3 regions of the Bacillus swezeyi genome follow, and region 3 is predicted to be linked to each of the others. Evidence: riboswitches for the same ligand, from Rfam matches in the RefSeq annotation. Region 3 holds a riboswitch; each other region holds the start of a gene.
What was found. Region 3 has a riboswitch for S-adenosylmethionine ahead of RBH91_RS05310 (methionine ABC transporter ATP-binding protein). Riboswitches for the same ligand answer to the same signal wherever they lie in the genome.
Positions count from the first base shown of each region.

Region 1 (7,213 bases), 750 kb from region 3:
TCATAAAGAAAGCGTTTGGCGCCCGAAAATATCACAAAAACCAAACGTTTTCTTTATGAAATAGGAAAGTGCATCAGCTGCACTTTCCTATTGATCGCGCTTTTTATTTTCCGAATGATTTTGCATGTGTTTTCACGTATTCGACGAGCTGGTTTTTGCATGCGTTTCGGTCGTTTTGACTCGTATCAAGCACAAGCTCCGGTGCTTCGGGTTCTTCATAAGGCGAATCGATTCCGGTGAAAAATGGAATCTCCCCGTTTCTCGCTTTTTTGTATAAGCCTTTCGGATCCCGCTGTTCGCACGTTTCTAAGTCGCAATTGACATAGACTTCATGAAACTCATCTTCCTCAACCAGCTGCCTGATGACATCGCGGTCTTCTTTAAAAGGAGAAATAAATGCCGTAATGACGATGGTGCCTTGTTCGACAAACAGTTTTGCGACCTCGCCGATCCGGCGGATATTTTCTTTTCTGTCCTCGTCAGAAAATCCGAGGTCTTTGTTCAACCCGTGCCTGACATTATCGCCGTCAAGCACTGTCACCTGGTATCCTTCTTCAAACAACTCGCGGGCAGCGGCATTGGCGATCGTAGATTTTCCAGAACCGCTTAGGCCCGTCAGCCAAATGATCGAGCTTTTATGTTTATTTTTTGCATGATATTCATGCTTAGTAATGGATGCTTCATGCCAGACGATATCTTTATTCACCAAAGCTGCTCCTCCTTAAGAAACTCCGGCTGCTAAGCCTTTGATTAATGTTTGAATGACTTCCGGGCGGCTGAATGTGCTCGGCGGAAATTCGCCGTTTCTCAGCATTCCCCTTACCTTTGTGCCTGATAAAATAACATGGTGTTCTTTATCGTGCGGGCATGTTTTCGCCGTTGCCATTGATCCGCAGATATTGCAGTAAAAGCTGTGTTCAAACTTGAGCGGGGTAATGCCGATCTCTTCAGGTTTGAATTGATCAAACAGCTCCTGTGCTTCATATGTTCCATAGTAATCGCCGACTCCTGCATGGTCTCTTCCGACGATAAAGTGTGTGCAGCCGTAATTTTTTCTGACGAGGGCATGGAAGATCGCCTCTTTCGGACCAGCATAGCGCATGGCCGCCGGGAAAACGCCGAGGAAGACACGGTCTTTCGGGTAATACCCGTCAAGCAGCACCTGATAGCTTTCCATGCGGACGTCTGCCGGGATATCATCTGATTTCGTTTCTCCGACCAGCGGATTGAGGAAAAGACCGTCAACCGTTTCGAGCGCCGTCTTTTGAATGTATTCGTGTGCTCTGTGAACCGGGTTTCTCGTTTGGAATCCGACAATCGTTTTCCAGCCCAGCTCAGCAAATTTTTGTCTCGTTGCCGCAGGTTCAAACGTGTGCGCTGGAAATTGCTTTTCGCTCCGTTTAATGAGGGTGATCGGGCCGCCGACATAGACGTCTCCCCGTTCAAATAATTTTTTGACGCCCGGATGCTCAAGTTCGTCAGTTTTATAGATTCGTACGGCTTCCGTTTTCTTATCCGGTGTATAGATATCTTCGATGTCAATGACGCCGTATGTTTCTCCGTTGTAAGTGAGGCGGACGGTATCGCCTGTTTTTAATTGAACCGCTTTTTGTTCATCTACCGGAAGAGTGATCGGGAGCGTCCATACCTCACCGCCGGCCAGTCTCATATTCTCTACTACTGAGAGATAGTCTTTCTCTGTCAGAAAGCCTTGAATCGGGCTGTATGCTCCGATTCCGATCAGTTCCAAATCGGCAAAAGCGATCAGATCAAGCTCAATTTCCTGTGCAATATGTTGATAATCGTATGTTTCATTTACGCGGTTGACCAATACACCGCCATGTGGTGCTAAACTCATAAGACTTTTTCCTCCTGCTCGATGTTTAAATTCCTCCGCCCTGTTCATGGACAGAGCTGTGTTCTTTTCTTACCGCCCTCATCAGGCTGATCGTTCCGACAGATGCCAAAAGAACGCTCGTGACGACGATGAGAGCGTAATAGTCTCCTTTTAATAAAAGGCTGACCAGCATGTACGATAGGCTTAACGAAAGGAACGGCGATACGATCCACACTTTCAGCATCGTTTTGACCACCTGTTTATGAAAAACATTGCCGCCGTTTTTTGCCATCCCCATTCCTATAATAGAAGATGAAGTTACTTGCGCAAGCGGAACAGGGAGGCCGAAAATTGAGCTGATCATCACAAGCCCCGCTCCTGTTCCCGACAGAAGGATCCCCTCTCCTTTTGAGAATCTCGTAATCTTTTTGCCGTTCGTTTCAAGAACGCGCCGCCCCAATAAAAGGGCGCCGAGCGCGACAAACAGTCCGCCGTACAGCGTTCCTTCTCCGACTGTCAAAACATGCGCCGCCACCAAAGGACCCACAGCATTTGCCACATTGTTCATACCCGCTGAGAAGGCCTCGAAAAATCCGGTCATTAAAAGAAGAACCGTCAAAACCTTTGCTTTTTTTCCTGAGGCTGGACGTTTTATCGTTTTTTTGATGACCTTCGCCATAAAAAATGTAAAAGAAAAAGCAACGATCGGAACAATCACCCAAAATGAGACGATAACAAGCAAAGATTTGACAAACAAAACTTGGTATGCGACACCGACTCCGACGACAGATCCGACTGTCACTTCACTTGTCGAAAGTGGAATGCCGAGAACATTTGCGATAAAAAGCGACAACGCGGCTGAGCCGATGATAATGCAGACGATTTCAAGCGTAATCACCCGTTCTGGAATGATGCCTGAGCTGATCGTTTTCACGACATTTCCTCCGCCGATGACGGCTCCCGAGAGAACGCCGGCCGCACAGATCAAGAGCGCGTGGAGCTTTTTTTTCACCGCTTCCGATCCGTAGGCGATGCCCATAGAAGCCGCTGCACCGCTCGCTCCGATGTTCACCGCAAAAAACATGCTAAATATAATGGCGGCAAGTTCCATGACTCATCTCCTTACTCGTGTAGTCCGCATTCTGTTTTATTTGATCCGTTCCAGCGTCCGGAACGAAGATCTTCCATCGTAAAGGCCGGAGAGGTGCACGGCGCACAGCCGATGCTCGGATATCCTTGGTCGTGAAGCGGATTGTACGGCAGGTCGTGTTTTGTCACATATCTCCATATATCCTTCCACGTCCAATGGATGAGCGGACAAACTTTAATGGACTTGAATTTTTCGTCTTTATTTAAGAAGTTCGTATTTCTGCGTCCTTCGGATTGCTCGCGGCGCAGGCCTGACAGCCATGCCGGATAACCTGAAAGCGTCTCCCGGAGAGGAATGACCTTCCTCATTTCACAGCAGGAATTCGGAGCGGTCTTCCAAAGTTCGTCTCCGTATTCCCACGCTTGCTGTTCGACGGTGAGCTCCGGCTTTTTCATGATAATCTGAAGGCCCGGATATCGTTCTTTGACAGCGTTGATCGTTTCATACGTTTCTTTAAAATGAAGCCCTGTATCAAGAAAAACGATGACGGCATCTTTTTTTACTTTGTAAATCAAATCGATCAGGACGATCCCTTCAATCCCGAAACTGCATGCATATACGAGCTGGTCTCCGTAATGGCCGTACGCCCATTTCAGAACGGAAAGCGCTCCTTTGTATAAGTCATCCTCTTGAAAAGAGATGTTCGGTTCCTCCCATGTACTGTAAGTAAAAATTTTCGGTTCCCCCTTTTTTCGCCAACAAAAAAGACGGCTTCCAACAGAAAAAAACTGTGAAAACCGCCTCTAGTTTGTCTAGTCAGCTATTTCAATCTTATTTTTTCATTTTTTTCGATTTGAATGACTTTGCCGTCTTGAACAACGAATGTGATAGATCCGTAATTCATGTCTTTCAGCATGTCTTTCATTGTGATGATCACTTTTTCGAGCTGCTCATCTGTTTTCACTTCTAGCTCCTCCTCTGCCCCGTAAAAATTAAAATCTTTCTTCCAAATTTGAAAGAAAGATGAGGAACTTCTGATATTCCTTATCTCTCAAAATGAGGGCATTTTGCTGGAAGTAGCACCTTACGTTATACGCAGGTTGCCGGGTTTCATCGGGCCAGTCCCTCCACCACTCTTGATAAGTTTGCTTTTGTTATTTTAAAATTTTAGCACAATTCGAATAAAAGTCAACCCGACTTTTTTTATAGGATTAATAAAAAATAAAAATGATGCTATTTTACTAGTATCCAGCCTGAAAAAAGACGCAAAAAAGCCGCTCCCCTTTAAAGGGAACACGGCTTTTATCACTTTTTCATCCAAGTTTTGGACTCGGGATTGACTTTCCATTCTTTCAGCTTGTCGGCATCCGCTTCACTAATATAGCCGCCGGCAAGAGCGGCTTCTGTCAAGGTGTCATAGTCAGTCAGTGTATCATAGTCGACATTTGCTTCACTGAAAGCGCTAGCTGCTTGGGGGAGGCCGTATGTGAAAATGGCGGTGACGCCCAGCACATCACATCCGGCCGCTTTTAACGCGGCTGCGGCTTCAAGAACGCTTCCGCCGGTTGAAATTAAATCTTCAATCACAACGACTTTCTGCCCTGCTTTGACTGCCCCTTCAATTTGGTTTCCTTTTCCGTGCGCCTTCGGCTTGCTTCTGACATAGCACATCGGCAGACGGAGTCTGTCAGCGGCGAGTGCGGCATGCGGAATACCCGCGGTCGCCGTACCGGCGATCATGTCCGCTTCCGGAAACTTGTCTTTTATCAGTTCGGCCAGACCTGAAGCGATGTCATCCCTCACTTCTGGATATGAAAGTGTCAGACGATTGTCGCAGTAGATCGGCGATAAGATGCCGCTCGCCCATGTAAACGGCTCATTCGGCCGCAGGAAAACCGCCTTGATCTTTAGTAGATGGTTTGCTATATCTGTTTTCATGCCTTCGTTCCCTCCCACTGAAGTGCTATTTTCTGATAGGCTGATACAGGGTCTTCAGCTTGTGTGATCGAACGGCCGACGACGATCGCTGAAACGCCATTTTCCCTTGCATAAGACGGCGTCGCCACTCTGACCTGATCATTGTTTTTGTCCTCCTCTAAGCGAATTCCCGGTGTGACGGTCAGAAAAGTAGGCGCCACAGCCTGATAGATGTGTTCGGCTTCATGAGCGGAACAGACAACACCGTCAAGTCCGCTTTCTTCCGCCAGTCTGCTGTAGTGAAGAACGGTGTCATTCAGCGGCGTTTCTATCAGCAGTTCATGTTTAAGCATGTCTTGCGACGTACTTGTCAGCTGTGTCACCGCGATTAAGGACGGCCGCTTTTGTCCTGCTGCTGTTCCTGCTTCAAGACCTTCCAGCGCTGCTTCCATCATTTGCTTCCCTCCAGCTGCGTGGACGTTGACTAAATTGACACCAAATCCCGCCAGCCTTTTCATTGCTTTATATACGGTCGTCGGAATGTCATGGCATTTTAAATCCAAGAAAATACGGCAGTCCCTCATGTTGAGTTCTTCAAGGACGGAAGGGCCTTCTTGATAAAAAAGCTCCATCCCCACCTTCACAAACAGTTTTTCTCCTTGAAAACGATCTAAAAATGCCAATGATTCCTGTGCTGATGCAAAATCAAGCGCGATGATGGGCGGCGTATGTTTCATCCTTCCAGCTCCTTCCGATACACTCGTTCAAAGATTTGTATCCGTATTTTTCTAAAACGCGCGGCAGATCTTTAATGATCTCCGGGCAGGCAAACGGGTTGACGAAGTTGGCCGTGCCGACGGCGACAGCGCTTGCTCCAGCCAGCAAAAATTCGAGTGCATCTTCAGCAGACTGAACGCCGCCCATGCCGATAATCGGAATGCTGACTTTCTGGCTGACTTCATATACCATCCGGATCGCCACCGGTTTTACGGCAGGGCCTGATAATCCTCCGGTTTTATTGGCCAAGATCGGTTTTCCCGTTTTTAAATCCAGCCTCATGCCGACCAAAGTGTTAATCATTGTCAAGCCGTCCGCTCCCGCTTCTTCAATCGCAAGAGCGATTTCGGCAATGTCGGCGACATTCGGCGACAGCTTCACATAGACGGGCACACTCGAAACCTCTTTAACCGCCTTCGTCAGCTCACTCGCCATTTCGGGACTCGTCCCGAAGGCGATTCCTCCGGTTTTTACGTTCGGGCAGGAAATATTGAGCTCAAGTGCGTGAACGTTCGGAGCCTTGCTGATTTCTTCGGCAACCTCCACATAATCCTCAAGCTGCGAGCCGGCGACATTGGCTATAATCGGCGTGTCGAATTGTTCAAGCCATGGCAGCTCTCTCTCCATGACAGCCTGAAGACCCGGATTTTGCAGGCCGATCGCATTGAGCATGCCTGCCTGCGTCTCAGCGACTCTCGGTGTCGGATTTCCGAAGCGTGGCTCGCTCGTCGTCGCTTTAATCATGATTGCGCCAAGACAGGAAAGGTCGTAAAAGTTGGCAAACTCTTTTCCGAAGCCAAAGCAGCCTGAGGCCGGCATGATCGGATTTTTCAATTTAAGGCCTGGCAAATTCACTTCTAGCATTACAAAAGCACCTCCTGCGCTTTAAAAACAGGGCCGTCGAGACAAACTTTCACATACGATGTTTCACTTTGCTCCGTATGGCATACACAGGCAAAACAGGCGCCGATTCCGCAGCCCATCCGCTCTTCCATTGAAAGATAAACGTCTTTGTCCGGATAGCGATGTTTCAAAGCTTTCAACATCGGCGTCGGTCCGCAGGCAAGAAGGTAGTCAAACTGAAGCCCCTCGACTTCGATGACGTCCGTAACAAACCCTTTTGATCCGTGTGTGCCGTCGGCAGTCGCGATATACACTTGTCCGTACTCACTGAATTCCCGCTCATAAAAGACATCTTTTGCCGAAGCAAATCCCAGCACGTGGATAACGCTGATCCCTTTCTTTGTCAGCTGTTTAGAAAGCTCGTAAAGGGGCGGCACACCGATGCCTCCTCCGACAAGCAATGCCGTTTTTCCGGGGTCGAGCGAATCGGCCGGAAATCCGTTTCCGAGCGGGCCAAGGACATCGACCTGATCACCTTTTTGTTTTGAAGAAAGAAGGCTTGTTCCTTCCCCTTCCTTGCGATAGATCATCGTGATCTCCTGCTTGGCCTTGTCAACATTTGCGATGCTGATCGGCCTTCTCAACAGCGGGGTCACAGAATCTGAGACTTTTAAGTGAAGGAACTGGCCGGGGGTGCTGCACGCGTCGGCAAGCTCTCCCCCAAGCACCATTTGATAAATGTCGTCGGC
Region 1 covers NZ_CP133085.1:1,864,039-1,871,251, reverse strand. Annotated here, with positions in the region: gene cysC (adenylyl-sulfate kinase) at 104-709, opposite strand; gene sat (sulfate adenylyltransferase) at 722-1,858, opposite strand; gene RBH91_RS09300 (sulfate permease) at 1,884-2,948, opposite strand; gene RBH91_RS09295 (phosphoadenylyl-sulfate reductase) at 2,960-3,661, opposite strand; gene RBH91_RS09290 (YezD family protein) at 3,748-3,864, opposite strand; SAM riboswitch class I at 3,969-4,073, opposite strand; gene pyrE (orotate phosphoribosyltransferase) at 4,233-4,865, opposite strand; gene pyrF (orotidine-5'-phosphate decarboxylase) at 4,862-5,581, opposite strand; gene RBH91_RS09275 (dihydroorotate dehydrogenase) at 5,550-6,485, opposite strand; gene RBH91_RS09270 (dihydroorotate dehydrogenase electron transfer subunit) at 6,485-7,213, opposite strand, start outside.
Region 1: linked by a shared signal. The riboswitch ahead of RBH91_RS09290 (YezD family protein) and the one ahead of RBH91_RS05310 (methionine ABC transporter ATP-binding protein) in region 3 are both predicted to bind S-adenosylmethionine.

Region 2 (7,213 bases), 240 kb from region 3:
CGCAAAGCTGTAAAGCTAATGCGGCCTCGAGCTCCCGCTTTTTTTGCGGGGGTGTTTTTTTATGTTAATTTTTTAAACATCAAGAGATGTGGTCCGATCGGCGGAATCTCATATACACCGCCTTTTTCTTGGAAGCCGAGTTTTTGATAATAGCCGTGTACTGATGTCCGTGCATTGCACCATAAAAGATCTGCGCCTTTTTTCCGGAGCATCTCTTCGGCGTGACGGATTAGCGTGCTTCCCGCATTTTGCCCGCGGTCAGGTGTCGCCATTCCTCTTAATTGATACTGAAGCTCACCCTCAAGATCGGGATGTGCCGCTTTGTGAAAAGAAGCGATGCTGGTTAAGGCGTCTTGAAAAAAACCGCCGAGGTGAAACGTTCCTTCCAGCAAATCTGTTTCATAACGGCAAGCTTCGATCGGCTGATTCGGCCTCAGAATGCGATGTCTGATCTCGTGTGTATCTTCTGCCTTGATCTGTTTCACTTCGATCATATGCCTGCCTCCTTTTGCTGCTGTCAATGGTTTTGTAAATCACCAAGAGTTCCTTAATGGACGTTGAAATACCTTGCTTCAGGATGTGAGACGACAATCGCGGATACGGATGCTTCAGGCTCCATCATAAAACCGTCTGTCAAATGGATGCCGATCCCCTCGGGCTGAATGAGTCTGAAAAGCTTTTCCTGGTCTTCGAGGTTCGGACAAGCCGGATATCCAAAAGAATAGCGCTGCCCCTGGTATTTTGCTTGAAAACGCTGCTCCATCGTAAAGTCAGGTGCATCCGGAAAGCCCCAGCGGTCGCGGATGATTTGGTGCGTCCGTTCGGCGAGCCCTTCCGCAAGTTCAAGGGCAAGTGCTTGTACCGCGTGGCTTTTTAAATAGTCGCCTTCGGCTTTAAAGCGGTTTGCCACTTCCCGCACATGTCTGCCTGCTGTGACGGCGAAGAATGATACATAATCGAGTTCTCCCTTCGGCCGAATGTAGTCAGAGATGCAGCGGAACGGAAGTTTTTCTTGTCTTGGAAAAACAAACGTTTCAAGAATGCTGTCCCTGTTTTGCGGGTCTAGAATATGGAGCGAATCTCCGTCGCTATAGGCCGGGAAAAATTGATAGACGACAGCAGGGTCGAACCAGCCGTGTTTTTTACCGTCTCTGAGTAATTCGTCGACTAAGCCTTTCAGTTCAAGCGCTTTCGCGTTTTTTTCGGCCAAAAGCTTTTTAACTTTTCCTTTTAAGCCGAGGTGATGGCCGAGCAGCATTTGCTGATTTACATATGGCACAATATAGGCAAGGTCAATGTTTTTTAAGTAATGCCGTTTTAAATCTTCCGGAAGGAAGACGGGAGCTTTCGGGATGTGCACCCGTTTTTCAAGCATTTCAACAACCGCGGCTGACGGTTTTTTTGCAGCGGCGACTGCGGGTGCGTCCTGTTCTTTTTGGACAAGAAACTGTCCGGGGTCCGTCCTCAGCTGATTCGCGAGCGCTAAGCCATCCATCGCGTCTTTGGCGTATAGTACGGCTCCTTTATATTCAGGCGAAATTTTCATGTTCGTGAATTTTCTCGAAAGCGCCGCACCGCCGACCATAATCGGTACAGAAATATCGGCTTTATCCAGGTCCTGCGCTGTGACGACCATTTGCTGCGCCGATTTGACAAGCAGTCCAGATAAACCGATAATGTCTGGATTTTCTTTGCGGATCGCTTCAATCAATTCCTGAGGTGTCACTTTAATCCCGAGATCGACGACTTTGTAGCCGTTGTTGCTTAAAATGATATCGACCAGGTTTTTTCCGATATCATGCACATCGCCTTTAACGGTCGCCAAAATGATTTTGCCTTTGCCGCTGTCGTCTTTTTTCTCCATATAATTTTCGAGGAAGGAAACAGCAGCTTTCATGACTTCAGCAGACTGGAGCACTTCGGCGACGATCAGCTCATTATTATTGAAAAGCCGTCCGACCTCTGCCATGCCGTCCATCAGCGGACCGTTGATCACGTCAAGCGGTGTGTCATATTTTTTCAAGGCTTCTTCCAGATCAGGGATCAGTCCTTCTTTTGTGCCTTCTATGACATACTCGGCAAGGCGTTCATCAAGCGGAAGCGATGTCTTCGGCTGTTTGTCCGTTTTTTTCTTTCCGCGGTAAAAGCCGGTAAATACCGCAAGCGTTTTGTCATCTGTATGAAACAGCAGCTTTTCAGCCATCTCGATTTCTTCTTTTGGAATGGAAGCGAACCGTTCAAGCTTTTCCGTATTCACGATGGCATAATCAAGTCCGGCCTGTGTTGCATGGTATAAAAAGACGGCGTTCAAAATTTCCCTGCCGACGGGAGGGAGGCCGAAGGAAACGTTGCTGACGCCGAGAATCGTCAAACATTCCGGGAGTCTCTCTTTAATGAGGCGTATGCCTTCAATCGTTTCCTTTGCAGAGCCGATATACTGTTCATCACCCGTTCCGACGGGGAAGACAAGCGGGTCAAAGATGATGTCGCATGCCGGAATCCCGTATTTTTCGGTGAGCAGTTGGTGCGAACGGACTGCTATGTCAAGCTTCTTTTCAGCGGTGACGGCCATTCCTTCTTCATCGATCGTTCCGACGACGAGTGCGCCGCCGAATCGTTTGACGAGAGGGAGAATGTCCGCAAACCGCTCTTCGCCGTCTTCCAAGTTGATCGAGTTGATGATCGCTTTTCCCTGCGAATATTGAAGCGCCTTTTCGATCACCGTTTTGTCCGTCGAATCGATGACAAAAGGGGCTTTTACTTTTTTCATCGCTTCCTTCAAGAAGCCTTCCATATCTTCAGCTTCATCTCGGTCAGGATCGGCGAGGCAGATATCGATGACATGGGCGCCGTTTTTCACTTGAGCTCTCGCGATTTCGGCGGCTTCTTCAAATTTCTGCTCGGCAATCAGCCGCTTGAATTTTCGCGATCCGATCACATTTGTCCGTTCGCCGACAAAAAGAGGACGCATCGTTTCTTCATAAATCAATCCGTCAATCCCTGAGACGGTGTGCGGTCTTGCTCCCGAAGGGACAGGCCGCGGCTGCAGTGAAGCCACTTCATCGGCTAATGCTTTAATATGGACGGGCGTCGTTCCGCAGCAGCCCCCGACAATGTTCAGCCAGCCTTCTTCAGCAAAAGCCTTGATTTTTTTCGCCAATGACTGTGGAGATTCGTGATATTGTCCTTCTTCATCAGGAAGTCCGGCATTTGGATAACAGCTCACGGCCGTCTGGGCAAGCGAAGAAAGGGTCCTGATGTGATCCGTCATAAATTCAGGGCCTGTCGCGCAATTTAAGCCGACGCTGATCGGCTTCATATGTTCAAGGGAGATGTAAAAGGATTCGATATCCTGACCGGCAAGCGTCGTGCCCATAGGTTCTATCGTTCCCGACACCATAAGGGGAAGGGGGGTGCCGGTCTTTTCAAAGGCTTGCCGGATGCCGATAAAACCGGCTTTTACATTCAGCATATCCTGGCTCGTTTCAAGCAGCAAAAGGTCCGCTCCGCCCGTAATCAGCGCTCTCGCCTGTTCCTCGTAATTGGCGATCAGCTCGTCAAATGTCGTACCGCCTGTGACGGACAGGGTTTTCGTCGTCGGACCCATTGCGCCTGCGACGAACCTTGGCCATTCAGGTGTCGAATATTTTTCAGCGGCGGCTTTTGCGAGCCTGACAGAGGCGAGGTTTACCTCATAGGCGAGATGTCCGAGATCATACTCATCCAAAACAAGCCGGGTCGCTCCGAATGTATTGGTCTCAATGATATCGGCTTTAGCGGCGAGATACGCTTCATGGATTCCCTGGATGATGTGGGGCGCCGTTATGCTCAAGTGTTCATTACATCCTTCATAGGCCTCGCCTCCGAAGTCTGCGGCGGACAGATTGGCGTTTTGAATCATCGTTCCCATCGCCCCGTCAAGGACGAGGATTTTTTTCTTCAGCTGGTCATTGATGTTAGGCATTTGTCGTCTCCTTTTCTTTCTTGTGAATATAAGCCGTCAGTTCTGCGGTTAAATCAGATCGTAAAAACGGTGTGATCAAATAAATGCCGTTAAACAAATCGCATGCTGTATCAAGCAGAGAGCGCGCGATCGCAAGCCCTTCCTCAGCCTGTTTTTGCTTATCATTTCCCGCAAGCGCCATTTTTTCGCGGATCGCGTCTGACAGCTTGATGCCGGGAATTTCATTATGGATAAACTCCGCATTTCGGCTGCTTGTCAAAGGCATAACGCCGATATAGATCGGGGTTTTGAGATGCTTTGTTTCTTCATGAATCTTGATGAGCTGCTCCTCTGAGTAGACAGGCTGGGAAATAAAATAGTCAGCCCCGCAGTCGATTTTCTTCTCGATCCGTTTGACCGCTTTGTCAATATGTCTGACGTTCGGATTGAAGGCGGCCGCCACAGAAAAGTTCGTTTTCTTGCCGAGCGGTTTTCCCGAATAGGACAATCCTTCATTAAACTGTTTAATCAGGCTGATCAAATCGAATGATGTCAAGTCATAGACGGAGGTGGCTCCCGGGAAATCGCCGATCTTCGACGGATCTCCGGTAATCGCCAGTACATCTGACAGTCCGAGCGTATCAAGACCCATTAAATGAGACTGAAGGCCGATCAGGTTGCGGTCCCTGCATGTAATATGCACGAGCGATCTCATATCAAGCTGCTGTTTTAAAAGCGAGCCACAGGCAACATTGCTGATTCTCGGGGTGGCGAGAGAATTGTCCGCCAAAGTCAGGGCATCGATGCCGGCTGACTTCAATTCTTGGGCGGAGCGTAAAAACTTTTCAAAGTTTAATTGTTTAGGAGGGTCCAATTCGACGATGATGGACCGTTTTTCTTTTGCCAGCTCGTCTAAAGCAGGCTCTGTTCTTTCATGTCGGACGGCGGCCGCTGCTTTCTTTCTCGTTTTCACATGTTTTTCGGTGACCGGCGGAAGTCCTTTGACCGCTTCAGCCATCGCTCTGATGTGGTTCGGCGTCGTTCCGCAGCAGCCCCCGATGATGCGCGCGCCTTGATTGCGAAATTCCATCGCACTGTCTCTGAAATATTGATCATCTGTTTCATAGACGAGGCGCCCTTCGACTAGGGATGGGAGGCTGCTGTTTGGATAGACGGAAAGGTAGGCGTCTTCTAAAAGCGGCACTTCCTCAAGCGCATTGATCATGTGATATGGGCCGAGGCGGCAGTTGATGCCGACCACATCTGCTCCGAGGTCTGCCAAAAGCTTCAGGCCCTCGCTGAGCGAGGTTCCGTCTTGAAGAACGCCCTCTTCATGCATCGAAACGTTCAGAACGATCGGGAGTTCCGTTTCTTTTCTGGCAATCTTCAATACTTCGCGCGCTTCTTCAAGATCATAATAGGTTTCAAGAAGAAGACCGTCTGGCTGTTCATTTAGTAGAAGATAAAGCTGTTCGCGAAAGCTTCTTTTAATGTCTTCGAGTGAATACGCGTTTTTATTAAACGTCCGGATGCCGCCGAGCGTTCCGAGAACATGAGCGGAGCCCGCGGCAGAACGGGCGATGCGGACGGCTTTTTCATTGATTTGTTTCGTTTCGTCTTCAAGTCCGTATCTGGACAGCTTAATGAAGTTTGCACCATACGTGTTCGTTTGGATGATGTCGGCGCCTGCCTGCACGTACGCTTCATGGATGCGTTTCACCTCATCGGGCTTTGAGATATTCAATTCTTCAAAACAGCGGTCGATTCCGTAAGAATAGAGCAGCGTACCCATGGCGCCGTCAGCGATTAAAATTTTGCTTTTTATATCTTCAAATAAACCCATTGTTTTCCCCCTTGAAAATTTTGATAAATAAAAAAGTCTTCTGAAGAAGAAGACTTTTAAGCGACAAATGTCCGTCTTCTTATCTTCCAAGCAGTCTGCTTGCTGGATTTAGCACCTTGGTCATGAATATTCATTCACCGGTTGCTGAGGCTTCATAGGGCCAGTCCCTCTGCCTCTCTTGATAAGAACAGCTATTCAATTTGTATTGTTTACTTTTACTCAATTTACCGAAAATCGGGGGAATAATCAACAGTAAATTAAGAATTTATCGAAAATTTATAAATTGGACGTCAATCGGAAGGTCGGCTTCTCTGACAAGGCCGATGATTTGCTGGAGCTCGTCTTTATTTTTTCCGGTTACACGGATTTGATCATCCTGCACTTGGGATTTGACCTTAAGCCCCGATTTTTTGATCAAATTGTTGATTTTCTTTGCGTTTTCTTTATCGATGCCCTGCACCAATTTGCCGCGCTGTCTGACGGTGCCGCCGGAAGCGTTTTCCAGTTTGGCGTATTCGATGTTTTTTGTCGGGACATTGCGCTTGATCAGTTTGCCGACAAGGACGTCTTTGAGCTGGTTCATTTTAAATTCGTCGTCTGAGACAAGCACAAGCTCGTCACCGTCAAGTGTGATGTTGCTTTTTGATCCTTTGAAATCATAGCGTGTGCCGATTTCTTTAAGAGCGGTTTGAATTGCGTTTTGAACTTCAGGCATCTCAACCTTTGACACGATGTCAAATGAGCTTTCTTTTGCCATGTGAAAACCTCCATCCATTTTACTTATGAGTCAATTATAGTAGAATAAGGTGAAACTTCCAATATGGTACGGTTTTGCCTGGCCGTTATCTGGCAATAATTTGAACATTGGAGGAATACATCAATAGGACAGGTGCATGAAGAAAGGAAGAATCAATATGAGACCGGGACAGCAATTAACTTTGCAAATAGATCACAAAGCCGACTACGGGTACTTTTTGACGGACGGAGATGAATCGATTCTCCTCCATCACAGCGAGATCATTGAGGATATAGATGGTCTGGAAGAAGTCGACGTCTTTGTGTATGTCGATCATGAGGGGCGCTTGGCGGCTACGATGAGAAAACCGATCATCAGCGCTGATCACTACGATTGGGTAGAAGTCGTGGATGCCGTCAGCGGCATGGGGGTGTTCGTCGATGTCGGGCTCACAAAGGATGCGCTTGTCGCCATCGAGCATCTACCGCCTTATGAATCAGTCTGGCCTAAAAAAGGGGACAGGCTGTACTGCATGCTGAAAATCACGAGCCATGGACGGATGTTTGCCAAGCCGGCTCCGGAGGATAAGATCAGCGAGCTTTTTCACGATGCTTCGCCTGATTTCATGAATAAAGAGCTTTCAGGAACTGTATACCGTCTCATCGCTTCGGGATCTTTTATGATTTCCGAC
Region 2 covers NZ_CP133085.1:1,353,609-1,360,821, forward strand. Annotated here, with positions in the region: gene RBH91_RS06455 (IucA/IucC family protein) at 1-13, shown strand, start outside; gene RBH91_RS06460 (GNAT family N-acetyltransferase) at 60-494, opposite strand; gene metH (methionine synthase) at 548-3,964, opposite strand; gene RBH91_RS06470 (bifunctional homocysteine S-methyltransferase/methylenetetrahydrofolate reductase) at 3,957-5,786, opposite strand; SAM riboswitch class I at 5,863-5,974, opposite strand; gene RBH91_RS06475 (YajQ family cyclic di-GMP-binding protein) at 6,052-6,543, opposite strand; gene RBH91_RS06480 (CvfB family protein) at 6,701-7,213, shown strand, end outside.
Region 2: linked by a shared signal. The riboswitch ahead of RBH91_RS06470 (bifunctional homocysteine S-methyltransferase/methylenetetrahydrofolate reductase) and the one ahead of RBH91_RS05310 (methionine ABC transporter ATP-binding protein) in region 3 are both predicted to bind S-adenosylmethionine.

Region 3 (7,213 bases):
TTGGGATATGATGATTGTCAACATCGCAGTCTTTTTCGGATCAGTGTTGTTTTCAACGTGGGTCATGTTTCTGTGGACGATATATGAAACACTTAGAAAATATCCGGCCATCAAAAAAATCCGCTGGCTCATTCCTTTATTGATCTACTATGCTTATGGATTGATAGAAGGGCTGTTCATCAAGAGCGGTCTGTTTCAGGCTGCACAGGAGTTTTGGAGCTTTTCCATAAAGACGAATTTCAAATTTCACTATCAGAATTCAGAATGGACTGTTGCATTTTCTAAAATTGATCTTCCGGGTGTTCTCCTGGTGTATTATGCGGTTTTAGGTGTCTGTCTATTCTATTTTTCCGGCAAGATACTTGATAGAAGAGTTGAGGTGTAATGCGATGGCAAATGATTTTTCTTCATCAAAGCCGATCTACAAGCAAATTGCCGAACAGCTTTTCAAAAGAATGGTACGCGAAGAGATCAAGCCGGGAGAAAAACTGCCTTCCGTCCGTGAGCTGGCTGTCGAGACACAAGTAAATCCGAATACGATTCAAAGAACCTACAATGAAATGGAAAGGATGGGCATCGTGGAGACCAGGCGGGGACAGGGAACTTTTGTTGTTGAAAAGTCGGAAGTGATTGATGATTTAAAACGGGAGATGCAAGCCGAAGTCATCGGACAATTTGTGCTAAGCATGGAAGAACTCGGTCTGTCTAAACAAGATATGCTGTCTGAGCTTGACCGTTATCTACAGAAAGGAGATCCAAATGAACATTGAGCTGAGAAATGTCACGAAAAAGTACGGCAAAGATTTCGCGCTCAAAGATGCAGATCTGACTCTGTCTCCCGGCAAAATTTACGGATTGGCCGGACCGAATGGCAGCGGCAAATCAACGATCTTAAAGCTGATCACAGGGCTTACTTTTCCGGATTCGGGAACGGTTTTTATTGAAGGAAAGCCCGCAGCCCGGCACATGGCTGAAAGTATCGCCTATTTAACAGAGCTTGATATGTTTTATGAGCCTTTCCTTGTAAAGGATATGATTTATTTTTATGAAAGCCAGTTTGCCGATTTTCAGACTGATAAGGCCTTTGACCTTTTAGAAGATATGAAAATCGCTGGGGATAAAAAAATCGGAAGGCTTTCCAAAGGGAACCGAGGCAGACTGAAGCTTGTGCTGACATTGGCGCGCAATGCACCAGTCGTGCTGCTTGATGAGCCTCTTTCAGGCCTTGATCCGCTGGTGAGAGAATCGATTGTCAAAAGTCTGCTTACAAATCTTGAGCTTGAAAAGCAGACGGTGATCATCGCCACGCATGAAATTCATGAAATCGAACCGATTTTGGATGAAGTGATCGTCGTCTTAAACGGGCGGATTGAGGAAAAAAAGGATGTCGAAGAGCTTCGTGAAGAATCAGGGGTTTCGCTTTTACAATGGCTTAAACAGCTTATCAAAGAAAAATCATGATGAATCTGCAACTTCAAAAGTCGGGAGGGGAAATCAGTGGAAACACTGCTGCAATTAAAAAACGTCTCAAAAACGATCAGAGGAAAGAAAATTATCGACGGATTGAGCTTTGATGTACACGCCGGAGAGATATTCGGCTTTTTAGGGCCGAACGGCGCCGGAAAAACGACGACGATCAGGATGATGGTCGGTCATATGAACATCACCGCTGGAGAGATTGCCGTGTGCGGTGTGAGCGTAAAAGACAATTTTGAAAAGGCTGCCGGCCATATCGGGGCGATCGTCGAAAATCCTGAGCTGTATAAATTTTTAACGGGCTATCAAAACCTTCAGCAATATGCGCGCATGACAAAAGGCGTGACAAAAAAGAAAATCGATGAAATCGTCGAGCTCGTCGGTCTGAAGAGCAGGATCAATGATAAGGTCAAAACGTATTCTTTAGGCATGAGGCAAAGGCTCGGCCTTGCTCAAAGTCTTTTGCACGATCCAAAGCTGCTGATCCTTGATGAGCCTACAAACGGACTTGATCCGGCTGGAATCAGGGAAATCCGCGATTATTTAAGAAAACTGACAAGGGAAAGAGGCTTGGCCGTCATCGTTTCGAGCCACCTTCTTTCTGAAATGGAACTGATGTGTGACAGGATTGCCATCATTCAAAACGGCAAGCTGCGCGATATTCAACATGTGCACGGAGCTGCCGCGGACGAGAGAAAGCGCTATTTCATCCAGGCTGATGATGTAGACGCCCTGCTTCGCGAGGCTGCTGGGTTTGGAGACAGACGGGTTGAAAAAGTTCAAACGGGAATAGAAATCAGCCTCTCGAAAGGTGAAGTTCCTGATTTCATTAAACATTTGACCGACGGCGGCATCCGCTTATATGAAGTGAAGGTCATCAACAAATCTCTGGAAGACCGATTCTTGGAAATCACCGCAGAAGATGAGGAGGCTCAGCATGTTTAATCTCGTTGTTAATGAATGGATCAAAATTTTCAATCGAAAAGGAACATACGTCATGATCGGGTTATTGCTGTTATCCGTCATCGGACTGGGCATCATGACCAAGACTATAGGCGAAAGCGGCGTGAGCGCAGATTGGAAAAAGGAATTGGCGCAGGAAAATGCGGATATGAAACAACAGCTTGAAGGCGTCAATAATCCCGTTCTTGAACAAAACTACAAAAAGTCGATCGCCATTAATGATTATCGAATCAAGCACGATTTACCGGAGGATGGAGAGTATTCGGTATTGTCGTTTATCAATGATGCCATAGATGTAATTCCCATGATCGGACTGTTTGTCATTACGGTAGCGGCGGGGATTGTCGCAAATGAATTCAGCTGGGGAACGGTGAAACTTCTTGTCATTCGGCCGATCAGCCGCTTTAAAATATTATTATCCAAGTATCTTACGGTGCTGCTGTTTGCGCTGGCTTTGCTTTTCATTTTGTTTGCAAGCGCGGGCTTAACAGGTCTTCTTTTATTTGGTACGGGAGAAAGCAGCCAGGTGCACCTTGCGTATGTGAATGGAAGCGTAGAAGAGCAAAGTCTTCTGCTGCACTTAGCCGGCAGCTACCTGCTGAATTCGATCTCACTGTTCATGATGTCGACGATGGCATTTATGATTTCAGCCGTTTTCAGAAACAGTTCTCTTGCCGTAGGGATTTCGATCTTTCTGCTTGTCATGGGTGGAACGGCGACAGGCCTACTTTCAATGAAATTCGATTGGGCGAAATACATCTTGTTTGCCAACACGGATTTAACGCAGTATTTTGACGGAACACCGCTTGTTTCAGGAATGACGTTAGGGTTTTCGATTACGGTGCTGGCTGTCTATTTTATCGTTTTTCAAGTGCTGGCTTTCGGCGTATTTACAAAAAGAGACATTGCTTCATAAGCGGTTTTGGAACGAAAGCATAACACCGGTTTCCGGGCGTTATGCTTTTTTTAAAACATAAAAAGACTGCTGACGATAAGTCAGCAGTCTTGTATGAAGATCAGCGGTTCCCAGCTTATGCTTTTGTTACGTTAGCAGCTTGTGGTCCGCGGTTTCCTTCAACGATTTCGAAAGATACAGATTGGCCTTCTTCCAAAGTTTTGAAGCCTTCGCCTTGAATAGCAGAGAAATGAACGAATACATCGTCTTGTCCTTCAACTTCGATGAATCCGAATCCTTTTTCAGAGTTAAACCATTTTACTTTACCTTCTAGCATGAAATTTCCTCCTAAAGCGATAACGCTTAAATTCACTATTCTTGCTCTAAAACAAACTTCCAAGACGAAAACTCTTACAAAACTTTCTTCTTAAAGATAGTTCGAACAAAAATAATTACCTTTACTTTACCAGTGTTTAAGCGAAATTACAACTGCTAAACGCAAATTTTTTTAAAAAAGTGAATTTAGTTAGGATTGTGAGACGGAAAAATGAAAAACCGCACCGGCAGGGGAAGCACTTTGAAAGGCAGCTTTCCCATGCCGGTCCGTAGAAAGCTCAAAAAACCCTCATTGACAACATTCCGAAGAAGCTGTAAAGTTAGGTAAAACTTTATACATCAACAACTTCTTATTCAGAGAGGCGGAGGGAATTGGCCCTATGAAACCTCGGCAGCGGGTTCTGTGCGATACAGAATACTGTGCCAACTCCAACAAGCCGTACAGGCTTGAAAAATAAGAAAAGCGGATGCACTCAAATATTCCCTTGAGCTGATAGGCTTCTTCTTATTTTAAATAAGAAGAAGCCTTTTTTGTTATCTAAAACACGGAGGAGGATCATCATGATTACATTTCAAGGGGTTGAAAAAGTGTATGAGAGCGGCGGACAGAAAGTCCGTGCGCTGAATGGCATTGACCTTCATGTCAATAAAGGGGAAATATACGGAGTCATTGGATTTAGCGGAGCAGGCAAAAGCACGCTGATCCGCTGTGTCAACTTTCTCGAAAAACCGACGGCGGGAAAGGTATTCGTTGGCGGTCGGGATTTAACATCATTGTCAAAAAGCGAAATCCGCTCTGTGAAACGGAAAATTGGAATGGTGTTTCAGCATTTTAACCTTTTAAATTCGAAGACTATTTTCGCAAATGTCGCGGAGCCGCTTGTACTCGTCAAAACACCGAAAGCCAAAATCAAACAAAAAGTGATGGATCTGCTTCGTTTTGTCGGCCTTGAGGATAAAGCGGGCGATTATCCGGATCAGCTTTCAGGCGGGCAAAAACAGCGCGTCGGCATCGCGCGGGCGCTGGCGACAAATCCGGAGGTTCTGCTTTGTGATGAAGCCACATCTGCGCTTGATCCGCAGACAACCGGCGAAATCCTGAAACTGTTAAAGCGTGTCAACGAGCAATACAATATTACGATTCTTTTGATCACCCATGAAATGAATGTCGCAAGAGAAATTTGCGACAAAGTCGCTGTGATTGAAAAAGGAAGAATCATTGAATCAGGCAGTGTGTTTGACGTTTTTTCCGCACCGCAGACAGACACATCCAAAAGCTTTATTCGATCGGCTATAGATCATGAGATTCCTGAATCGATCCAAAAGCTGAATGTAAAGCATCTCTACCAATTTCAATTTATCGGGGAATCATCAGGGAAGCCGTTTCTCTCCCGTGTATCAAAGCGATTTGATGTGGAAGTCAATATTCTTCACGGAACGATTACAGAACTCCAAGGCATTCCATTTGGCAGCATAACGGTCGAGCTGCAGGGAGAAGACGATGAAATCAGGCGGGCTCTAGATGATATCCGTAAAGAAAACATTCGAGTAAGGGAGGTTTCATAGATGCTTGTTACATATGACCAAATCATCAATGCACTGTTAGAGACGATACAGATGACTCTTTTTTCACTTTTGTTTTCAAGCATCATCGGAATTCCGCTCGGGATTTTGCTCGTTGTCACAAGAAAGGGAAATCTCCTCGAAAATAGAGCGGTTTTTACGATTGTCAATGCCATCATTAACATTTTCCGATCTGTGCCGTTCATTATTTTAATGGTTGCTTTAATCCCGATAACACGGCTGATCGTAGGGACGTCAATCGGAACATCGGCTGCGATTGTGCCGCTTACTTTTTATGCGGGGCCATATATAGCAAGGCTTGTAGAAAACTCTCTTCTTGAAGTGGACCCCGGGGTCATTGAAGCAGCTGAAGCTATGGGGGCCACCCCGCGGCAGATCATCTTTCGATTTTTGATTCCGGAAGCGCTCGGTTCATTGGTGCTGAGCTTTACGGTTGCGACAGTCGGGCTTGTCGGGGCTTCGGCAATGGCTGGTGCAATAGGCGCCGGCGGACTCGGAGACTTGGCGATCACTTACGGCTATCAGAGATTTGATACGCTGACGATGATCATAACGGTGGCGATGCTTGTCATCGTTGTACAAGGATTGCAGACATCAGGAAATGTGCTTTCAAAAAAAATAAGAAGAAGATAAAAAGAGAGGTAGACGTAATGAAGAAATTTGCTTTGATCATCATCGTTCTTTTGTTTGTCATTGTGTTTGCAGGATGTGCAGCAAATTCGGACAGCAAAACGATTAAAATCGGCGTCAGCGGAACGGATACGAGAATATGGGATTTCGTGAAGAAAAAAGCGGAAAAGGAAGGATTGAAGCTTGAAATCGTCAAATACTCAGACTATGTTCAGCCAAATCAGGCTTTGGCAAGCGGAGACATCGATGCAAACGCCTTTCAGACGATATCTTATTTTAACACGTTTAAAAAAGAACGCGGCCTTGACTTATCGCCCATCGGCACGACGATTATCGCTCCGATGGGGGTGTATTCCGACAAATATCAATCAGTCGGCGATATTCCTGACGGCGCAAAAATCGCAGTTCCAAATGAAGCGACCAACATGGGAAGAGCGCTGCTCCTTTTGCAGTCGGCGGGATTGCTACAATTAAAGGACGGCTTTGACGGCAACGGAACACTTGATGCCATTAAAGAAAACCCTAAAAACTTGGAAATCACAGCAGTGGCGGCGGAGCAGACTCCCCGTGTCCTCCCTGATGTGGCTGCTTCTGTCATTAACAACGGTATCGCGGTTGACGCCGGCTTGCACCCTGTAAAAGATTCAATCAAACTGGAAGACGAAACAGCGACGCCGTATATTAACATCATTGCCGCCAGAACAGAAGACCGTAATCGCGAAGATTTAATAAAAATTGTGGAGCTTTATCAAGCAGACGATACGGCTGAATTTATCAAGAAGGAATTTGACGGGGCACAGCTGCCAACGTTCGTTCCTCTTAAAGAAATCGGAGAATGAAGAAAAGCTCCAGGCCCATTTTTGGCAGCAGGTATAATTCCTACTTGACCAATCAGGTTTGTTGTATTATAGTTTTCTAATGTAAAAAAATTCTGGGGGTGCTTTTGTTATCATGACATTCTTTATTATTATAAATATTCTCGTCATGCTTGGCCTGATGGCGCTCCTTTATATGATGCAAAAAAAACATGTTTCGTTTTCTAAGCGGGTATTTACCGCTCTCGGACTCGGAATTGTGTTTGGGTTTGCTTTGCATTTTATATATGGTTCGTCTTCAGAAACGATTACACAAACATCTGATTGGTTCAATATTGCCGGCAGCGGCTATGTCAAGTTTTTGCAGATGATTGTCATGCCGCTTGTGTTCATTTCGATTTTGGGTGCTTTTACAAAGCTTAAATTGACCCACAACATCGGAAAAATCAGCGGACTGATCATCGGGATTTTGATTGCGACGACCGCTGTCGCTGCTGCTGTAGGTATTGCCTCC
Region 3 covers NZ_CP133085.1:1,114,011-1,121,223, forward strand. Annotated here, with positions in the region: gene RBH91_RS05280 (hypothetical protein) at 1-385, shown strand, start outside; gene RBH91_RS05285 (GntR family transcriptional regulator) at 390-770, shown strand; gene RBH91_RS05290 (ABC transporter ATP-binding protein) at 760-1,461, shown strand; gene RBH91_RS05295 (ABC transporter ATP-binding protein) at 1,498-2,421, shown strand; gene RBH91_RS05300 (ABC transporter permease) at 2,414-3,355, shown strand; gene cspB (cold shock-like protein CspB) at 3,471-3,671, opposite strand; SAM riboswitch class I at 4,018-4,131, shown strand; gene RBH91_RS05310 (methionine ABC transporter ATP-binding protein) at 4,232-5,236, shown strand; gene RBH91_RS05315 (methionine ABC transporter permease) at 5,237-5,887, shown strand; gene RBH91_RS05320 (MetQ/NlpA family ABC transporter substrate-binding protein) at 5,905-6,723, shown strand; gene RBH91_RS05325 (L-cystine transporter) at 6,836-7,213, shown strand, end outside.